Regions from separate parts of the Alteromonas sp. Mac1 genome, predicted to be linked through region 3. Evidence: predicted binding sites of a transcription regulator. Region 3 holds the regulator's gene; each other region holds the start of a gene.
What was found. Region 3 encodes FNR, which switches genes on or off when oxygen is low (the NO sensors DNR and NnrR bind a similar motif). Its sites were predicted from a motif close to TTGATCTAGATCAA; they were not measured.
Positions count from the first base shown of each region.

Region 1: the regulator FNR is predicted to act here: its motif matches at 2,086-2,099, upstream of AV939_RS18695 (cytochrome ubiquinol oxidase subunit I).
Region 2: the regulator FNR is predicted to act here: its motif matches at 2,679-2,692, upstream of AV939_RS20015 (DUF3149 domain-containing protein).

Region 1 covers NZ_CP013932.1:4,424,635-4,432,138, forward strand. Annotated here, with positions in the region: gene cydB (cytochrome d ubiquinol oxidase subunit II) at 1-303, opposite strand, end outside; gene AV939_RS18695 (cytochrome ubiquinol oxidase subunit I) at 300-1,880, opposite strand; gene AV939_RS18700 (Tll0287-like domain-containing protein) at 2,359-2,997, opposite strand; gene AV939_RS18705 (sigma-54 interaction domain-containing protein) at 3,150-4,436, shown strand; gene AV939_RS18710 (hypothetical protein) at 4,520-4,942, shown strand; gene AV939_RS18715 (TonB-dependent receptor) at 5,021-7,114, shown strand; gene AV939_RS18720 (sulfite exporter TauE/SafE family protein) at 7,255-7,504, opposite strand, start outside.
Region 2 covers NZ_CP013932.1:2,212,400-2,219,903, forward strand. Annotated here, with positions in the region: gene aroC (chorismate synthase) at 1-753, opposite strand, end outside; gene prmB (50S ribosomal protein L3 N(5)-glutamine methyltransferase) at 763-1,698, opposite strand; gene smrB (endonuclease SmrB) at 1,787-2,380, shown strand; gene AV939_RS20015 (DUF3149 domain-containing protein) at 2,446-2,571, opposite strand; gene AV939_RS09420 (sensor histidine kinase) at 2,845-4,227, opposite strand; gene AV939_RS09425 (sigma-54-dependent transcriptional regulator) at 4,224-5,567, opposite strand; gene AV939_RS09430 (ABC transporter permease) at 5,590-6,798, opposite strand; gene AV939_RS09435 (ABC transporter permease) at 6,809-7,504, opposite strand, start outside.
Region 3 covers NZ_CP013932.1:1,334,846-1,342,349, reverse strand. Annotated here, with positions in the region: gene AV939_RS05530 (patatin-like phospholipase family protein) at 1-527, opposite strand, end outside; gene ttcA (tRNA 2-thiocytidine(32) synthetase TtcA) at 528-1,469, opposite strand; gene uspE (universal stress protein UspE) at 1,660-2,583, opposite strand; gene fnr (fumarate/nitrate reduction transcriptional regulator Fnr) at 2,681-3,421, opposite strand; gene AV939_RS05510 (sulfite exporter TauE/SafE family protein) at 3,471-4,130, opposite strand; gene ccoS (cbb3-type cytochrome oxidase assembly protein CcoS) at 4,117-4,332, opposite strand; gene AV939_RS05500 (heavy metal translocating P-type ATPase) at 4,334-6,736, opposite strand; gene AV939_RS05495 (FixH family protein) at 6,736-7,215, opposite strand; gene ccoP (cytochrome-c oxidase, cbb3-type subunit III) at 7,353-7,504, opposite strand, start outside.

The DNA.
Region 1 (7,504 bases), 1.6 Mb from region 3:
TGGGCGCATCCACAGTGCAATTAGCGTTAGCGCTAGGGCTAAATAGAAGCCAGAGAAGGCGGTAGCATAGATCATCGGCCACGCGGCAAAAATGGCACCACCTGCCGTGATGAACCACACTTGGTTTCCATCCCAATGCGGCCCAATAGTATTAATCATTACGCGACGTTCTTTGTCTGTTTTACCAATTATGGTCAGTAGTGAACCTACGCCTAAATCGAACCCATCCGTTACCGCGAAACCAATGAGCAGAACACCGATAAGGCACCACCAGGCTACGCGAAGAAATTCATAATCAATCATGCGTTTGCTCCTTTAGCATCAAAGTCGATAAGGTCATCGTCTTCATTCGTCGTGTGATCTTCAGGAGGCACTGGCCCTTTTTTGGCGAATTTTTTCATTAAGTAAAAGGCCACAATGAACATCACTGTGTAAAACGCTGAATAAGCAACTAACGTGGTGACAATGTCTGAGATAGACAGATTAGATGTTGATGCATGCACCGGCAGAATCTCTGCAATAGACCAAGGCTGGCGACCAAATTCAGCCACAAACCAACCGGCTTCACACGCAACCCAAGGTAGCGGCAAGCTATACAATGACGCTTTCAACAACCAGCGAGGCTGGGTTATTTTATGTCTAGTACTGTAATAGAAGGCAGCTAAGAACACGGCTAACATAATAAAGCCTGATGCCACCATTAAGCGGAAACTCCAAAATAAAGGGGCAACTTTAGGAATACTGTAATCTACCGCTTTTTGTAAGGCCGCTTCCGAAGGCTGTGTAACATCATCCGTAAATGGCTCTAACAGCATGGCATAGCCCATATTATCTTTGTGTGCTTCAAATTGCGCGAGATCATCTGCTGAAGCGGTTCCATCTCGAACACTATCTAGCAACGCGTACGCTTTGATACCATCAAGGATACGCAAACGATTCTCAGCTTTAATTTCTTTTAAACCTTTAACTTCCTCGGTAAATGAACGAGTAGCAATAATGCCCATCGCCCAAGGAATTTGAAGTGCGTATTCGGTTTCTTCTTTTTCATCGTTGGGAATACCGAATACGGTAAAAGGCGCAGGTGCTGGATGAGTGTCATACTCCGCTTCAACAGCAGCCAATTTTACTTTTTGCACTTCACCTAATTCGTAACCACTTTCATCACCAAGCACAATAACTGACAAGGTAGCGGCTAGGCCGAAGCTAGCAGCAATAGCGAAAGACCGACGGGCAAATGCGATATGCTTGTGGTTAAGTAGGTAATAACTAGAAATAGCCAATACAAACATAGCACCGGTTACATAGCCGGCTGAAACGGTATGCACAAACTTAACTTGCGCTACAGGGTTAAATATAACCTCAGCAAAGCTTGTCATTTCCATGCGCATGGCTTCAAAGTTAAATTCTGCGCCTACGGGATATTGCATCCAACCATTCGCAATGAGTATCCATAGTGCTGAGAAATTAGAACCAATAGCCACTAACCATGTGGTCATTAAATGTCTTCCCTTCGACATTTTGTCCCAGCCAAAGAAAAATAACCCAACGAAGGTTGATTCTAGGAAGAACGCCATCAAACCTTCAATAGCCAGCGGCGCCCCAAAAATGTCCCCAACATAGTGAGAATAGTACGACCAATTCATCCCGAACTGGAACTCCATAGTGAGGCCGGTAGCCACACCAATGGCGAAATTAATACCAAACAACTTTCCCCAAAACTGAGTCATCTGTTTGTAAATTTCTTTGCCTGTCATCACATAAACGGATTCCATAATGGCAAGCATGAAACTCAACCCTAAGGTTAAGGGCACAAATATAAAGTGGAACATTGCAGTTAGCGCAAATTGCCACCGCGATAGTTCGACTAACGTATCGCTCATGGGTTTTCTCCCTAGTTAAAAACAGTACGGCAAGCCGCTAAAAATTATATTTAAATCAACAACCTTAATTAAAAGACCGCACCGTAAGACTTATACTTCTGTATGAGGTTTAGCAAGCTTTGCGCCACCTAAGGCACCACTACCCCTAACCTCTGATTTTCCCTACTGTGCGGCGCAATTATTCCATTAAGTCGAATCAGCCGCGTTGATCCATCTCAAACAAGATGAGAGGAAACTTCGCCAAAAATGACAATTAGCGCCATTTTTGACATAAAAGTTAAATTAAATGATAAGTGGAGAACAGAGCGTGGGCCTTTGTAAAAAACACTGCTAAAAAATAAGAGAGGAAAGACAATAGAAGAAAGTGAAAATGATAGGAGTTAGGGAATAAGCGGTAGGAAACAGGGGATAGGGAACAGGGGATAAAAAGATACAACGGATGGCGATAGAGACCCGTTGCACCTTCTTAAAATAAAAGCTATTCGGCTGAATAGGTAAGCGTGAAAGCACCTCTTAAACTGCCAGGAGTAAAGCCCGTTGCGGTATCTTCTGGGTATTTTTCTTTAATGATATCAATTACAGCAGGTGCCACATTGTTACCATGGCACGCCGTACACACTTGCCCTGTAACAATCGCTGACATATAGCGAAATTCGCCCGTTTCCTCATTCCACTGCGATGCTTCTAGCGGCATAGGCAATTGCTTAGATAAGGCGTTTGCAAACTCATGCAATTTGGTTTCCTCCCACGCATCAGGTTTGTTGCCTTGATTACGTACACGAAGTGCTGTGCGCCCTACCGTCCAACCATCTTTCTTGAGCGCTTCTGCAATAGGCCCAGCAGCCACATAGCACTCCTCTACCCCGGCTTCTAAACCACCTTTTGAAATGGCTTGTTTAAGCCTAGCTTTTAGCGCACCACCTAATGCTTTGGCGTTACTACGTGCTTGGTTTAGCTTATCTTCGGGGCCTGCCAGGGTGGTTTCAGTTGCGTGTTGTGTCGCTATGCTGTCTTGCGGCTGCGGCATTTCAGCCGCTAGCGCGGTTGATAGTACGATTAATAATGAAGCCGATAAAAAGAACCCACTTATTACAACAGCCGTTAATCTCATTTTCATATTCTTTTCCTCAATGGGGAGCATTACCTACCAACATACGTACAAGGCGCGTGCCAATGTGATACCTTAAACCTAGATTAGTTATCTTTCGGGTATAGACTATGCGCATACGTCATTCATACCCACCCCGTATCGCTAGGTGAAGCTGTTACATGAATATCTCGATTGTTCAGGCAATGATAGATGCCATCGATAAACCCGCTATTTTCATTAATCATCAATATGTAATAGAAGCGGTTAATCAGCCTTATCGTAATACCTATCCTGTGGACATTTTTCCGGGGAAAAGCCAGTGCTTTAAAGTGTCCCACGGGAATACCAAGCCTTGTGATCAATGCGGCGAAAGTTGCCCTATACAGCAATGCAAAGACACCGGCCGAGCAGCAAGCGTAGTACATATTCATACCACCAATAGCGGCCAAAGCTACTGTGATATTCTCATGCGCCCAGTGCACGATGCTAACGGCGACCTACTTGGCTACTTAGAAATATTGGATAAACTCGCGTTTGCCTCTAATTACCCTAACAAGGGAAAAATGATAGGTGAATCTGCCGCCTTCAAAGCCATGCTGAATAAAATTAACCGAGCTGCAAAATCCGATATAGCCGTGTTACTTCAAGGAGAAACAGGTACAGGTAAAGAGCTGGTTTCTCATGCCCTACACACCAGCAGCCACCGCGCCGAAAAGCCTTTTGTTGTAATAGAGTGTACGGGGTTAGCTGATTCACTTTTTGAGTCTGAATTATTCGGCTATGAGAAAGGCGCTTTTACCGGCGCGCAGTCAAACAAGAAAGGGTTGGTTGATGCCGCCAAAGGCGGAACGCTATTTTTTGACGAAATTGGTGATGTACCCCTTACCATGCAAGTGAAGTTATTGCGGCTGCTTGAAACCCAAACCTACCGACCTGTAGGAAGCGTTCAAGTTAAAAAGGCCGATTTTCGTTTAGTGTGCGCGACGCATAAAGACTTAAAATCCTTAGTGGAAAAAGGCGAATTTAGACAAGATCTCTACTACCGAATTGCGGGCTTCCCTATACATCTTCCGCCGCTTCGCGAGCGCCAAAGCGATATTGCTATGCTGTGCAGCCATATGTTGCACGAACTGCCCTCGAAAAAGCGCTTACACAAATCCACTATTGAAGTGCTAAGCCATTACACCTACCCAGGTAACATTCGGGAGCTTAAAAATATTGTAGAACAGGCGTATTTGTTGGCAGATGAAAATGTAATTTACCCAACAGACTTACCTGAGCTTGTCAGCGAGCCCATTGCTCAAAACAACGCGAGCATTGTTACTCTGGAAGCTGCTGAAGCTAAGTACCTTGAAGAGGTGGTAGCAAAGCACGAAGGCAGTATAGATTCCCTTGCCGTAGCTCTGGGTGTCAGCCAACGAACCTTATATCGTAAACTTCAAGCGCTAGGGTTAAAGGTTAAATAGCTCGCAGCAAAAAGCCCTTTCAACATCCTATTTTTAACGTATTATTAAATAAGTTCCGGTAGAAAAAGAATACTGCTTTGCCATTGAAGTCATTATTTACACTGCTAGTATGCTTAACCCTGCTATTGCAAAACGCAATGGCTTTGGGGCTTGCGGCCGTTTCAATGGAAAAGGCGCAGCGATTTACTACTCAGTTTAATGACAGCAGCAACGATATAGAACTGATTTGTACCGGCAATACCATGCGCTGGATATCATTAAGCGCGACTGAACATGCTGGTGAGTTTGTTTATGTTAGTGTAGATATCAGCAAGATACCGGTAGTACACATCGACTGTACCAATAGCCTGCTTTCTGACTTACCCAACGCCGTCACGGCGCCTGATTTTTCACTTCCTTTAATCACCCTTGTTCGTTTTAACAACCTTGCTACTGCAATTGCACAGCGCCCCTACACGGCATACGCCTACGCAACTGGGCTCTCCCGCGCTCCACCTCTTTCATAGTTTCACCATTACACTTTATTTATAACGCGCTTTTATCAGCTTTATCGCTGACGTTGTTTAATTAAAAATGGACTAATTATGAAAAAAACAGCCATTGCACTAGCAGTATGTACTGCTGGTTTTTCCCCTTTTTTGTATGCTCAAGACACCGCTTCAACCGAAGTTATTACCGTTATTGGCGAGCCACTAACCCTTACCAATAATGCACGAGTTTCTGCCTCTACCAATACCGAAGCTGACTATGGCGACCAACTTGCTACGCTACCCGGCGTGACTATTTCTCGAAATGGTCCGGTGACAGGGTTAATACAATATCGCGGCCTATACGGTGACAGAGTAGGCGTGACTATTGATGGGGTTGATATCGCGGGCGCTGGCCCTAATGCCATGGATTCCCCGCTTTCGCATGTATTACCTGAACCTGGCCTTCAGGCCGTATTGTATCGCGGAATAGTACCGGTAAGCGCAGGAGTTGAAACCTTAGGCGGTAAACTAGACATTCGTGCTGACGCTCAGCACTTATTTGCACAAGCCAATGGCCTGCAGTTTAATGCTAGCGCCAGTGCGTATTCTCCCGGCAATGCACAACAGTACCAAGCCAATGCTTTTTACGGCGCGGCCAATGGTTTTATCAGCGGCGCATTCACCCACCAACAGCGTGACGAGCGCGAGGCTGGTTCTAACGATGCAGGCTCAAGCATTGCCATCCCTAATTCTCAGTATCAAAGAAACGGCGGAAAGCTTCGCGCGGGTTATAGTTGGGGCAAGCATAGCCTAGATGTCAGCTATCAAGCGCTGAATACTAACGACAGTGGCACTGCGGCGCTTGCGATGGATATCGCCTTCATAGATGCTGCCTGGTATCGCTTAGGTTATCGATATCAAGCCGATGACGAGCGCATGTTGAAGGTAAGTGTGTTTGGGAATAGTAATCAGCACGCCATGGATAATTTTTCACAGCGCGCGGTTTCAATGGCTAGTATGGCCAGGCAAAACGACGCCGACTCTGTCGGTCAGGGTGTAGAGGCGACCTATGTTACCCCTGCCCTTGATGGTGAGCTTGAAGTAGGTTTTAGCCATTTACACAGCCGAAATAATTCGGTTATTACCAACCCAAATAACAGCGCTTTTTACATTAACAACTACACCGATATTACCCGCGATACCTTCAGTGGCTTTACCGAGTGGCATCGTGTGACCAATAGCGCTGACTATTTAATTGGCCTTCGCTATACCCAAATTGACATGGATGCCGATGCGATAGGCTCTAACATGGTTATGATGAACGATGCGGTAGCCACGCTCGCGTCAAACTTCAACAATGCCGAACGTAGTGAAACCTACAATATGCTAGATGCAACGGCCACCATCCAAATACCCGTTAGCGACACGGTGACGGTATTTACGGGTGTATCGCAAAAGAACCGTGCGCCCAACTATTACGAACGTTACACCTGGTTACCATTAGGCATTACAGGTGGCATGGCTGACGGGTTCAATTATATTGGTAATCTGGAACTTGATAATGAAACCGCTCGCCAGATTGAATTTGGTATCAGCTACAGCGAAAATGATTGGACCGTTTCACCCCGGCTTTATTACCAAGACATAGAAAACTACATTGCTGGCACACCGAGCAGTAATGCGGCTGCTATTATGTTCTCGACTATGATGGGATCAGATACGCCGTTTCAATGGATCAATACAGACGCTGTTATTAAAGGACTAGACGTGACGATTAACGGTAAGCTAGCTGACAACCTGCTTCTAACGTCTACAGCAAGTTTGAGCCATGGTAATAGAGACGACATAGACGATGCGCTATTTCGTATTGCACCTGAGCAATTGACGACGCGTATAGAGTGGCAAAGCGAGTTTATGCAATCCCCACTTATGTTGTCGGTCACCTCGCATTTAGTGGGCGCACAAAATCATACCTCTGCCTTACAAAACGAAAGTAGTACAGCAGGTTACGGGCTTATACATTTGGGGGCACGCTGGCAGTTTACTCAAACCTTTAGCGTGTCGGCACAGCTTCAAAATGCGCTTGATAAGTACTACACCGCTCATACAGCGGGGGTTAACCGCGTATCAGGTGCCGATATTGCGGTAGGGGATAAATTACCGGGTACAGGTAGGGAATGGCAGGTATCAGCGAGCTACCGCTTTTAAATTCCGCTACGCGCTAGCCCTCACAATTAGCGGGTTAGCGTGAAAAATAGAATAACAAGCATAAAGAGAAAAAGGCGCGAGCATGTGCCTTTTTCTCTCACCCGGCGAATTCATACAGAAAAACTAACGAATAAGTTGGCCTACACTAAATCAGACATTGCCTGCACAATTAAGCGGATTGCTAATAAGGTAACGATAACTTTAAACAGCACGAGAAATTTATCGGCTGGAATTTTCTTGAGTACTTTTAGCCCCACGTAAGTCCCCACGGCACCACTTATAATCATGGCAAAAATTAATCCTAACCATTGAAAAAAGGAGAACCCTACAAAGGTAAACACAAACGCTTTTAAACCATGTTGAAAGGTAAGGCACGAGGCCATGGTGGCG
Region 2 (7,504 bases), 880 kb from region 3:
AACCTCAAAGCCATCGCCAATTTCGACGCCTTTAACTGCATTTATACCCATCATCGCGTGAGCAATGTCGGCATCTAATCTATCGAATACTGGCTCGCCCAAACCCACTGGAACGTTTTTAACGACTACTGAAACCTTAGCACCAATGCTATCGCCAGATTTCTTTAGCTCGCGCATGTATTCATCTAGTGCTTCAAGTTTGCTTTCATCAGGGCAAAAGAAAGGGTTGGTGTTCGTTACTGTATGATCAACGTTCTCAACGCTAATTGGCCCTAATTGAGAAAGGTACCCATGTACTTCAACGCCATGTACTTCTTTTAAATATTTTTTAGCAATACCACCCGCCGCAACACGTACCGCGGTTTCACGGGCAGAAGAACGACCACCACCGCGATAATCACGAGAACCATACTTTTGATCGTAGGTGTAATCAGCATGGCCTGGGCGAAAACGGTCAGCGATATTTGAGTAGTCTTGGCTGCGTTGATCTTTATTTTTAATCAACAAACCAATACTGGTACCCGTGGTTTTTCCTTCAAACACGCCAGACAAAATCTGCACTTCATCATCTTCACGACGGGCGGTGGTATAACGGGATGTACCAGGTTTACGTCTGTCTAAATCGCCCTGTAAATCAGCTTCACTTAACGTGAGGCCTGGAGGGCAACCATCAACAACACCACCAATGGCGATACCGTGGCTTTCTCCAAATGTAGTAACGGTGAAGAGTTTTCCAAAGCTGTTGCCTGACATAATCTAGAATTAATCCTTGCTGTTAAAATAGTTTTTTAATGTTGTGTTGTTCACGGCAAATATCCCCTGCCCGCCATTATCAAAGCTAAGCCAAATGACTTCAAGGCCTGGGAAGCGAGTGTCCATGTGCACTTCGCTGTTACCTACTTCAATGAACAACCAGCCGTTGTCGGTTAAGTATTGTGGTGCTTTACGCAGCATAATATCCACAAGTTCTAACCCGTCATCGCCGGCCGCTAATGCAAGCTCTGGCTCATGATGATATTCATCAGGTAAGTCGGCCATGTCTTCAGCATCAACATAAGGTGGGTTTGATACAATTAAATCGTACTTCTGCCCGGTTAAATTAGTAAATAAATCAGAATGAATGGGGTAAACACGGTGACTGAGTTGATGCTCTTGAATATTAATATCAGCCACTTCAAGAGCATCTTCGCTTATATCTACCGCATCAATCTGTGAGTCGGGGTACGCATGCGCAAGCGCAATCGCAATACAACCACCACCGGTACACATATCTAAAATATGCGACGGCGCTTCTTTAACGAAGGGCTCAAAATTATTTTGAATCAGTTCCGCAAACGGAGAGCGAGGAATAAGCACGCGCTCATCAACGTAAAATGGCATGCCGCAAAACCAAGCTTCGTTGGTAATGTAAGGCAGTGGCATACGAGTTTGCACACGTTTTAAAACAAGCTCAGCAATTTTTTCCCGCTCACTTTTTGTAAGTCGTGATGACAACATACTGTCGCCAACATGCTCAGACAACGAATGCGGCAAGTGCAGCGCTTGCATAGTAAGGCTCAATGCTTCATCCCAAGCGTTATCGGTACCATGACCAAAATAGAGGGCGGCGTCGTTAAATCGACTGGTAGCCCACCGAATCATATCAAGTATGCTGTGTAAATCTTCGATGGCTTCTTCTAAGTAAAACTTGTCGGTCATAAGAGCTTGGGTACATCAGGAATATGAAAGCTGGTATCATACCCAAAGATAACGCCTGCGCCCACGTTAATTTGCATATCGGTTCATAATGAAAGCATTTAAAAAAGAACTAAAAGCCATGAAAAAAGGCACTGAGAAGCCCAAAGTGATTGAAGACACCTTCTCATTTGCTGATGCTATGCAAGGTGTAAAGCCCATTGAGCAGGACAAGATTGTACCGAATAAGAAGGTTGCTCTTGAAAAGAAAAAACAAATGGCAGGGGTTAAACACCTTAAAGGCAGTAAGCAGGTAGCGGCGAGTTTCAGCTTTTCAGATATGTACCAAGCCGTACTTCCACAAGATGGACCCATGCGGTATTGCCGAGAAGGCGTGCCGACGCATGTACTAAAGCAGCTTAGACGAGGAGACTATTCCCCTGAGTTTTTGCTCGATTTACATGGTATGACCCGAGAAATGGCAAAAACCGAAATAGCCTCATTAATTTATGCCGCCCGCAAAGCGTCGGTAGACTGTGTTTCTATTATGCACGGGTTTGGGCAAGGCGTATTAAAAAACGCGCTTCCCCACTACTTAATACAGCATCCCCACGTGAATGCATTCCACCAAGCGCCCCTTGAATACGGCGGACAAGCAGCATTGCTTGTTTTGCTAGATGTGCCCACGCCAGAATATAAGCGATAGCAAACTTAGTCCTGTTTACTGAGGGTTCTTGACCTAAGGGACAATGCTACAGGCTAAAGCCCTGCCTACTTATCAAGCTCTGCGCTGTTGTGCATAAACATGTATGTATAAAACACGCCCATTCCAATAATTATACTGATACCTAAAAGCGAGCCCCATACAACGGGATCTGAAATCATACTTAGTAACATAGTGTTTCTCCTCACAGGGTTAATAAGTTAATGATAGCGATTTCTTGGGGAGGGTTTGTGATCTAGATCAAGTCTGAAATGCGGTAAATAAAAGGGTTCTAGAGAAGTTGATCGAGATCAATATAGAAATAAATCAAAAATAATTCAAAATGACATTGCAAATCATTCTCATTTGCAATACATTGTACATGCCTGTTCGACGTAGGTTAAAAACGGTCTTGGCTTAGCGTCGTAAGGGGAACAGACGCCCGTCTGTTCCCCTCTTTTTTTCTATTACTTTGTTGTTTTATCAATAATAAAACGTACGCATAATCCCTTGTCTTTTCGGTTTTGAATCACTAAATGGCCATTATGCGCATCAGTAATTTCTCGGCATAGCGCCAGCCCCAATCCACTTCCATTCGCCTTAGTGGAATAAAAAGGAACCAGCGCATTTGTCATTACGCTATCCGTCATGCCTTTTCCGCTATCGAGGACTTCTATAATCACTTGAGAGGCCGTTTGCTTGATAACGAGCTCCACATCCTGTGGGTTTCCTCCCGACTCATGGGCATTTTTCAGTAAGTTAATTAATAGCTGTTCTACTTGGACTGCATCGGCTTTCACCTCGACAGCTTCTGGCATGGTTAACGTGAAATCACATTGATTGCTGAGTTGCGCCGTTATTTTATCCCAATCAATTGTTGCCAAAACCGGCGGAGGCAATTTGGCAAACCTTCCATACCCTTGGACAAACTGATTTAAATGGGCAATACGCTCTTCGATGGTATGGAATACACGCACCAGACGAGTATCTCCGTTTTGTTGCCCCACTATTTGACCGCTATGCAATAGGCTAGAAATAGGCCCTAGGGAATTATTCAGCTCGTGACTAATTACCCTTATTACTTTTTTCCAAACCGACACTTCTTGTCGGTTAAGCTCTCGAGTCATTTGCTTAAGAATATACAATCGGTGAGTTTGGTTATTAAGTAAGAAGGTTCCGGTAGCCATATGCCATGTTTGAATACCGCTGGCATCTTGCGGCAAAGTAAATAGGCCTTCTCGATTTTCTAACAAAACATCTTTAAGCGTATCAGGTTTATTTTTAAGTAACGTACCAAGGGTGTAACCCTCTAAGCTTCTGGTACCCATGCTTTTCTCACCCAAGCTGTTCGCACCTACCCTACTGGCATTATTTGCCTGTGAGGCACTATCCTTCACTTTACTTGTTGGGTGGAAAAACTCGCAGGCTTGGCGGTTACTCAGCACTACATGCATCTGATCGTTTACTAGTAATAAAACGTCAGGTGAACTATGCAGCACTTTGTCTAACATTAGCTCTCGTTGATACAACCACTGTTTTTCTCGGCGAAGGGTTTCTGCGGTATCGTTATAAAGCTGGCATAAGGTTTCAAACTCATCATTCGTTTTACAAGCCAGTGTTGATGAAAATTCACCGTCTTTAAAATTGAGCAAGCCTATTTCGAGGGCATCCAATTGATTAGTTATTTGCGCAGTACAGACTTTCACTGCAGTTGCGCACAAGCACAAAGACGTGATGACAAGCAGCGCTTTTTGAACAACCAACAAGTCGCTTACATACAACATAGGCGACATACCGATAGCCGTTGCGCTAAGCGCAGCTACTAGAATCTTATTTTTAATTAACCTCACGATTTATAATCAATTCCGTATTTATCTAATCTGCGGTAAAGGGCCTGCCTTGATAACCCCAAGTACCTTGCGACTTTAGATATTGTGCCGTTAAATTCTGTAAGCGCCGCTTCTATCTCTGATTTGCTGGGCTCGACTCCCCTTTTTTGCTCGGTGTTTGTATCACCATTGTTGAAGGGTAAACCAAAGTCTTCAGCATCAAGTGTACCATCTGGGTGCAAAATACTAACTCGTCGACACACATTCTCAAGCTCACGTACATTTCCTGGCCACGCATAGGCTTGCAGTGCTTGCTGCCCAGTGAGACTAATATCTCGACCAGGCAAAAAATGCTTGGCTAAGGCCAACACATCGTCACCTCGCTCATTGAGAGGCGGCACATTGATTTCAATAACATTTAATCGATAAAACAAGTCCTCGCGAAATGCACCGTTTGCGATGTCTCGAGTTAAATCAGAGTTGGTGGCCGATATAATTCTTACGTCCGTTTTTTGTGTTTTCACCGAGCCTAGTTTTTCAAATTCACCGGTTTGCAATACCCGCAATAATTTAACTTGGCCAGACAAAGGCAAGTTGCCAATTTCATCTAAAAACAAGGTGCCTTGGTTAGCGGCTTCAAAGCGGCCAATTCGCGTTTTATTAGCGCTGGTAAATGCCCCCACTTCTGCCCCAAATAGCTCTGCTTCAATAAGCTCTTGAGGAAGGGCTCCCGCATTCACCTTTACAAATGCCGACTGATTAAGCGGTGATTGAGACTGAATGAGTTCAGCAATTTTTTCCTTACCACTCCCATTGGGCCCAGTAATTAGAACAGGCACATCTGATTTAGCCACCTGCACCGACATATCTACCACCCGCTGCATGGCTGCACTTTCGTACACTAATCCAATATTTACTGCTGCTTGGCGCGTATTGTCAAAATTTGCCGCTTGTTGCTTCAATACTTTATTTTGGCTAACGGCCTGCCCTAACGCCACAAGGTTTTTAATGGTAGTAATAAGCTTGCTATCATCCCAAGGCTTTGGGATGTAGTCTGCCGCTCCCGCTTTTACCAACTCTACTGCTTGTTCTAATTCCGTCCACGCTGTGATGAGAATAATGGGTAATAGCGGGTTTAGCTCACGAAGTGCAAAGAAGAGCTCGCGCCCTTCCTCGCCAGAGGTGGTGTCTGCACTGAAATTCATATCTTGCAGCACTAACCCAATCGCTTGGTAATTAACTATTTGTAGCGCCGCTTTTGGCGTGGTGGCTGTCACCACATCGTAACCATGAATTTCTAGCAATAATGACAACGCCTCTAATACGGCGGCGTTGTCATCAACAATTAACACTTTTGTCATGTCTACACTTCTTAAATACGGCTTATATGCTACGAGTAGCAATACTGGGGGAAATATTAGCGGCCCGCATAGCAGGAAAAATAACGGCGACTATGCTCATTACAAAAATAAACACGGCAGTACCGAGGATGAATTCTGGTTCTAATGATGAAATAGAGTAGGATTTCATCATCACATCACCTAAAACCACTGCTGCTATTCCCCCTATCAGTAAGCCCGCTATACATACCATGGTATTTTCGACTAAAAAATACCTTACGATAGCAGACTTTCTTGCCCCTAAGGCCCGTCGGGTTCCAATTTGCTTTGTGCGTTTACTAATATTGAATTGCGTGAGCCCGAATATGCCAAGTGCAGTCACCAGTAAAAGAATAACAACCAATACAATTAACATACGCATCATGAGCACATCAGTGGCGTCATAGTTTTCTTTGGTTTTATCTAACCCATCGACATTAATGATGACCCGTTTATCGTAAACGTCCAACATATTCTGTTCAATATTTGCCATGATATTAGCTCTTTCAGTTTTATCCGTTCGAACTAGAATATGTTGATAATTTTGCACATCCATAAACGGTACAATAGCCGTGTTTTTATCACGCATACCATTGGGCCAAGGGCTTTTCATTGTTCCTACAATACCGATAATTTCAAGGGGTCTATTTTTAAGATAAACCGTTTCACCTAGTGCACCGCCATCAGAAAATAGTGCATCAGCGAGGGCTTGAGAGACTATAATCGTATTGGGGCCATTACCGCTGAAATCATTGCCAACGATAACTTCTTCAGGCCTAAAGTTACGCCCTTCAAGTAGTTTTATACCAAAAGTATTTAAGCCGTGCTCATCCATATAATAGTAAGGCACGCTAATGGATTTAGATTTCTCTGGAGATGGCTTCAAACGCACTGATGATGAAGAACCACCACCTGACAAGGGTATGGCTTGAATTAAACTGGCGTCAATTACGCCAGGAAGGCTTCTAATCATTGTTTCATCGAGTTCGGCTTGTTGACTGAGAGAGCGGTCTTTTCCAAATGTCATAACCGACAAGCTAAAGATTTCCTTTTCTGGGAACCCTGTATCTTCGCGAAGATATGAAACATGATCGTTAATCATAAATGCCGCGTTGCTAACAATCGCCATAGTAAGCGCAATTTGAAGTAATAAAAGCACAGCACCAATTTTAGAGCGGCGTATTGCGTTGAAGATAGGTTTAATGTCTAACATAGCTTGCTCCCTATTGGCTTTTTAAGTAGATAGCGGGTTGTGTTCTGCACACTAACCATGCTGGATACAGTCCGGCCAAGAAACTGGCCACAAGGGCAATAATTGGCGCAGCGAGCAACATTGAGACATCCATAGTTGCTAAGGCATCATAATAGCTGTTGGTCACGCGAATTCCCCATAAACCAATTTGCGCAATCACAATACCTAACAAGCCGCCAGCTAATCCAATCACTGATACTTCAACAATATGCTGGGCAAATATATGACGCTTGCTGGCACCTAGTGCTCTTCGGACACCCACCTCTGGCGCTCGCTTTAAAAACTTCGCCAGCAGTAACCCTAAAATGTTGGACACACACACTAATAGGAACATAAAACTCAACCCCACCAGAATACGGTTATCTTCAGATACCACTGAGTTGTACTCCAGCCATTCCGTCACGTTTCTAAGCTTGTATTCCAACGCTTCTCGGTTAAATCGCCCTTTTTCTCTTTGATCTTCCATATAGGTCATTAGGAAATTGGCGAACTGTTGCTTCTCTTCTTCCGTGTTCAGTTGAACCCAAAATTGAAGCCATACGTGCTCTGAATGCATTAAGTCTTGATAGTTTTTCATCCCCTCATGCTTCCAGCCGTTTAAGTTTCCCCATGTGGTAATTTCTTCTAGCGCGCCAATGCCAAAAGGAATATAGAGCTGTTCAGAGGA
Region 3 (7,504 bases):
TTCACGGCAATAACAAAATCGGCACCAAGCTGGCGACAAAGGTTAACAGGCACCGGATTAACTACCGCACCATCTACTAACCAACGATCGCCATGGGCTACAGGGGCAAATAGTGCAGGAATAGCACACGAAGCTTGAATGGTATTGCCAATCTCGCCGGAACTAAACACTACCTCACGACCTGTGTACAAATCGGTAGCCACTGAAGCAAACGGCTTTTCCATTGCTTCGTAGGTTGGAACACAAAATTCGCTGGCAAGTTTATCAAACACTTTTTGCCCGCTGGCAATGCCGCCTCTACGTAAACCAACGCCCATCAGAGCAAGCACCTGCCAATCTGACAAAGAACAAGACCACTCTTTAAGGCCTTCTAATTTGCCACTGGCATAGGCAGCACCAACATAGGCACCAATAGAGCAACCTGCCACCACGTCAATTTTAATACCCAGCTTTTCTAATGCTTGAATAATACCAATGTGGGTCCAACCTCTTGCGGCACCCGCACCTAATGCTAGACCAATTTTCATTTAGTTTGATTCCATCAAATTGATAACTTGAACCGTGTCGTCAGTAGGATCACTGGGTGACTCGAAGCTGGGCGGATCGAAACCAATATCACCATCTTCCACTGGACCGTTCAGTGTAGAGATGCCTTTAAAGTCGTGCAATCTCTTGTCGACCAAATGTGACGGCGCTACATTTTGAAGCGCACTGAACATTGACTCAATACGCCCAGGGAAACGGCGATCCCAATCTTGTAGCATGGCCTTTACGTTCTGACGCTGCAAATTCTCTTGAGACCCGCACAAGTTGCAAGGAATAATAGGAAATTCTACGGCATCAGAATAACGCTGAATGTCTTTTTCAGTGCAATAAGCAAGGGGCCTGATCACAATGTGCTCACCATTATCGCTAACCAGCTTTGGTGGCATTGATTTAAGCTTACCGCCATGGAACATGTTTAAAAAGAACGTTTCTAGCATGTCGTCACGGTGATGGCCAAGGGCAATTTTAGTTGCACCTAACTTTTTGGCCGTGCTGTATAAAATACCGCGACGTAATCGAGAACAAAGTGAGCACGTGGTTTTACCTTCAGGCACTTTATCCATAACAATAGAGTAGGTGTCTTCTTCTACAATTTTGTACTCTACGCCTACACTTTCAAGGTATTCAGGAAGGACGTGCTCTGGAAATCCTGGCTGCTTTTGATCAAGGTTAACCGCAATAATGTCAAAATTAATTGGCGCAATGCGCTTTAAAAACATGAGAATATCAAGCATAGCGTAACTGTCTTTGCCGCCAGACAAGCACACCATTACTTTATCGTTGTTTTCAATCATGCCGAAATCAGCAATCGCTTTGCCTACATTTCGACGAAGTCGTTTTTGTAGCTTGTTAAAGCTGTATTTTTGTTTGTTTTGAGACGCGGTTAACGGAGCGTCCGCACGGTTTGTGCCTGCACTGGTCATATCAATAGCTTGGTTACTGCGAAAAAAGCTATTATACAGTAATGAAATAAAATTGAATGTGCGAGGTTAAGATTTTTTGTATCTTGTTGGCACTCGCTGCTAACAAATGCGGCTATAACCCGATAGTGGTTAAGGCTATAAAGCTGCGCTAGCAAACCGCGCCAACAGGCTGTGTTCGAACGTGTTAGAACTAGCGTGAAAGGGGCGAAATAAAACCGTCTGGTTTTATTGCCAGTACATCACACACCAGTTCATCTATAACATGTTCAGCAGTGTTACCTATAAGGGCTGCAGAAATACCTACTCGGCCAACCGTACCTATTATCACGAGTTCTGCATCTATATCTTTGGCTATTCTTGGAATGACTTTTTCAGGCAGACCTTCTTTCACGTAACAGCGCTCGCTATCAATAGCATACTTTTCGCTGTGTTTGTTCATCTCAAGTTCGTGATGGTGCTTTACGGCGTTGTTGTACGAATCAGGGTCGAACTCAGGAACTTCAATAGCGATATTAAGCGGTGTAGCAGGGTAGCTATTTACCAGATTTACGTTGCCACTGAGTAACGCGGCATAATCGTTAGCAATAACGGTGATTTTGTCGTTAAGTAGCGCATGTTCGTCATCTTCACTACCTACATTTACCGCGGCAATAATTTCACCATTGTCAGGCCATTCATGATCTTTAACTAATAATACGGGGGAGGGGCATTTTCTAAGTAGGTGCCAGTCTGTTGGAGTGAAAATAACAGAAGCTAAATCGTCATGGCGTTTGGTTGCTTTAACAACCAAGTCTATATTGTTATCTATTACGTAATGCACCACAGCTTCAAAGGCGCGGTTGTTCCATTCAACAACAATATCGGTTTTTTCAAACCCTAAATCACTAAGGGTTTTACGTAACCAACCCGCATGTTCTTTGGTAACCGCATCGCGCATTGCTTCGCGATCATCAGGGCTGAGCATGGTAGTCATATCATAAGATAAATCGTAAACCACCAGCATAGCGGTGACAGAAGCCCCTGTCTTTTTGGCAAGTTCGTATGCACGGCTAAGCGCAGGTTGAGTATCACTATCGGCTTCAATGACCGCTAAAATACGTTCATACTTAATCATAACCCCTCCAAACATTTTTAGAATTTTGGTTGCTACAATTTAAGTGTAATACCTATTTGCTATTACGTAACTTGTTTTAGATCAAAAGCTTTAAAGATTAGCTATTACAGGCAATATTAGGTGCAACCACAGACGTTAAACGTTGCGACATCTCATCAAAATCTAAAATAGTAATGAGTTTACCGTCCACCTGAATAATATTTTCTTTTTGAAAACGGCTTAGTAGGCGGCTAATGGTTTCAATAGTTAAACCAAGGTAGTTTCCAATTTCATTTCGCGTCATCGTAAGGTGAAATTCTTTGTTTGAAAATCCACGCTCTTCGAAACGTTGAGAAAGCTGTGAGAGGAAATACAATAAACGTTCTTCTGCTGAGCGCTTGTTAAGCAACATCATGAGATCATGATCTTGTTTAATTTCTGCACTCATAAAACTCATTATTTGATGTCTTAACTTGGGGAATTGAACTGACATCTCATCTAACGTTTCGTAGGGCAATTCGCACACCATCGCAGTTTCTAATGCCTGAGCATAACTTTGATGCTTGTTTTCCCGTAAGGCGTCAAAGCCGATAATATCGCCAGGAAAGTGAAAACCTGTAATCTGCTCTTCACCATCTGAATTGGTGACGAAAGACTTAAAAGAGCCTGTGCGGACTGCGTAAAGAGAGTTAAATGTATCTCCTGACTTTACCAGTAAGTCGCTCTTGTGGAGAGGTTTCTTTCGCTCAATAATATCATCTAAAGATTCAATTTCAGTCTTGTTTAGCGCAACGGGCAAACACAAATGGCTGAAACTGCAATTTTGACAATGAATTGAGAATTGGCTTCCTTTGCTCATAGGTTAAAACTATAAATAGTGTCGACTTACTATAATCTTACTCTTTTGTTTATGAAATTGCTGCATAAATTAAAAAGAGCGCGTAAATAGCCAATATTCCTGAAAAGCATTGCCTTACCACGGGGTGCCTAAAACCGGCTATAAGGTACTGACTACCTGCGCTTGCTGCTAGCAAGGTGGGCAGGGTACCTAATCCAAAAAATAGCATAATAGCTGCGCCATCAACGGCCGAACCTGAAGCTAACGACCATGTCAGTGTTGAATAAACTAATCCGCAGGGAAGCCAGCCCCATATAAAACCGTAAGGCAGCGCATAGGCTGGACTTTTGAACGGAAGAAAGCGTTTAGATAGGGGCTGAATGGCTTTAAATAATCCGCGTCCCATTGCTTCAATGTAATTTAAGCCCTGCCACCACTTACCCAAGTAACAGGCTAAAAGCAGCAGCATAATGCCACTAATCAAAGACAAAACAGGTTTAGCAATAGGTACAAATTCGGTGGCCATTTGGCCAACAGCGCCTGTAATAGCGCCGGCTAGGGTGTAGCTGATTATACGACCAAAATTATAAGCAAGAGTGTAAGGCAAAGCGGCTTCATTACTTGGTGTTACTGTACGAAGTGCAGCAACAATGCCGCCGCACATGCCTACGCAATGCACACCGCCCGCAATACCAATGAAAAAGGCAGAGAATATATTAATCTCTGTCATCAGTTTCTTTGCGTTGTTGCAACTGCTTACGTTGCTCGGCTAGTTTCTTTTCATCACCTGACAAATCATCATCAAACAAAATGCTATAGCCCTGTCGGTCGAGATCTTCAAACTGGTTAGTTTTCACTGCCCAGAAAAAGATAACCAGCGCCAACGCAACAATGATGATAGCGATGGGAATTAATACGTAAATGATGCTCATATTATTTACTTAATAACCTAGTTGAATTGGTGACCACAATAATACTACTGAGCGACATGCCAACCACGGCCATCCAGGGAGAGAGTAACCCCGATACCGCAAAGGGGAGAATAATAATATTGTAACCTACCGACCATGCGATGTTTTGCTGAATTTTACGCTTTGCTTGTTGGGCCACTGAAAATAAGGTGGGTACCGACAGCAGGCTGTCTCCTAGCAAAATAACATCGGCAGCTGTTTTCGCTACATCGGTGGCATTTCCTACGGCAACTGCCACATCAGCGCTAGCAAGAACAGGGGCATCATTTATACCGTCGCCCATCATCATGACTTTGCGACCTTGCTTTTGCAAAGTATGCACTTGAGAATACTTTTGCTCTGGCGACAAGCCACCTTTTGCTATGTTAATCGGTAAGCCTGCAGTAAGTGTATCAACGTTTGTCTGAGTATCGCCACTTAGTACCACGAGTTGATGTTCATCCAATGCGGTGAGCGTGGCTAAGGCATCTTGACGCAAACTATCATTTACGCAGAACGCGGCCATTAATACACCATCAGCACACAAAAACACGTTTGCCGGTATATCTACTTTTGAGGTAGTTGATAAGTTACAAAATACGGCTGAGCCCATAGTAAAAACTACATTGTTTATCTCACCACTAATGCCGCCACCAGGTGTAACGATAAATCCGTTAATATTATTAGTTGGGGTTTTATTGTGTGACTCAACAGCTTCGTTATCAAAGGCACGAGCAATAGGGTGTTCAGAACGAGACTCTAACAAAGCGGTAAGCGCCATTACCTGCACCGGATCTACGCCTTTAGCAAACCAGCGCTGTTGTAGTGAGAACTTACCTTCTGTCAGTGTGCCGGTTTTATCAAGAGCGATGGTATCAATATCGGTAAGCTGCTCTAACGCGTCAGCACGCTTTAATAAAATGCCCTGACGATTCAGCTTAGCCATAGCGCAAGTTAACGCTGAAGGTGTGGCTAAGCCTAGCGCACAGGGGCAGGTTGCCACTAGTACAGAGATGGTGATCCAAAAAGCGTCTACACTACCAGCAAAAGTCCAATAACCATAGGTAAGTGCAGATATAAGCAGCACCGAGAACACAAAATAACGAGAAAAGTTATCGGCAATTTGAGCCGCTTTTGGCTTGCTTGCCATCGCGCTAGCTTGCAAGCGTACTATTTGATTGACCAAAGCATGCTTTAAGCTTTGAGTCACTTTAACCGTTAATGTGCCATCTTGATTTACCGTACCGCCATATACTAAATGGCTGGCCGATTTGCTAACCGGGTTAAATTCTCCAGTTAACATAGATTCATCAACCGCGGCAGTGCCATCTAGCACAATACCATCCACAGGAATGGTCTCACCGGGTTTTACTAGTACCACATCATTAGGCACTAAAAGCTTCGCCAAACACTGAGCAATGCTGCCGTCACTTTCAATTTTTGATGCAGAGACAGGAATATACTGCATCATGTTAGCCGAAATTTGCGCCGCTCGGTGCCTGCTTCTATGTTCCAAAAACCGGCTTAAAAGCAGTAAAAAGATAAACATGCAGATAGATTCAAAATACACTTCACCTTGCTCTAGCAAGGTCGAACGTAAACCCGCAAAGTAGGTACCAAATACAGCAAGGGTTACAGGCACGTCCATATTTACGGTTCTTGCGCTTATGGCCTTTAAAGCACCTAAATAGAACGCGCTACCTGAATAGACGACAACGGGTGTGGTAAGGGTAAGTGCTACCCAATAGAAGTATTGACGGGTTTCTTGTTCAATGGCACCAAACCAATCGAAGTAAAGCCCGGCCATTAACATCATCACCTGCATGGTCATAATGCCGGCTAAACCTAACTTTTTAATAAACGACTTTTGCTCACGTTTATAGCTAGCTTCATGTTCATCGGGGTGAAACGGTGAACCAACATACCCTATGCGTTTTAATGTGGTGAGTATTTGGCTAAGTTTAATAACACTGGGTTCCCAGGTTATTAATGCGCGGCGCTCTTGAACATTTACGGCTACTTGGGCAATGCCTGCAACTTTAGACAGTTGTTTTTCAATCAACCAACCACACGCGGCACAAGTAATGCCTTCAAGGGTTAGCTGTATTTGTTTGTGTTGGCCTTCATCGAAAACAAACTCTTCTTGAAGAGCTGGGTCGTCATAAACGTTGAGCGCAGATAGGCTTTCTAAAATACCGTCGTCAGATTTTTGCGCCGGCTCAGTACGAAACTGATAGTAGTCTTCCAAGCCATTATCAACGATGGCTTGCGCAACGGCTTGGCAACCAGGGCAGCATAGCTGCCTAGTTTCACCTAATATTACTGCTTCGTATTTGTGTGTTGCATCGTTAGGTAACGCGCAATGGAAACAAAGATTCTCGCTCATTACGGGTTAAACTTGATGGCGCCAGAGTAGGGAAGTTGAAGCGTATTTTGTACTTTCCAACTATCATCAACAGGAGAAAGCGAGACCTGCCATTTACCCGTTAGGTCTTTTTCAACAAAGCCGCGGTAAATACCATTCGCATCACGACTTAATAATACACTCGCATCACGTTCTTCCATGGTTACATGGTAAAAATTCAGTTTAAGAGCGTTTCCTTCTGCTGGAATACCAGAATGAAACTTTACAGAGATACTGCCATCGGTAATGGTTAAGTCTGTTGTAATATTTTTGCGTTTTGCGATGGCTTCTTTATCTAGCCGTGCATTGATGGCTTTACCTTCTTTGTAGTAATCGTCTACCACTAAGCTATCTTCAGTTGAAATAGCCAGTTTCAATAACACGCCACCCATTACTAATGTAATTAAGGGAACGGCAATAAGGAACCAGGGCCAGAATTGTTTATACCAAGGTGTATTCATTAATTATTTCAACTCGTTTACTACAGGAAAACCGGCGCGATAGGAAAGATATGGCATCCAGTTGAATAAGGTTATTTTCTCATAAAAAAAGCCCCGTGATAACGAGGCTTTTTAGCATTATTGTTGGTTATACGAATTTAGTCGTTAGAAAGACTATAAACGTACGATGCAACAACGTGGATTTTGTCATCACCCAAAGTTTTCTTGAATGAAGGCATAACACCATTTCGGCCGTAGGTTAACGTTTCAGTAACCGCACGATGGCTTCCGCCATATAACCAAATGTTGT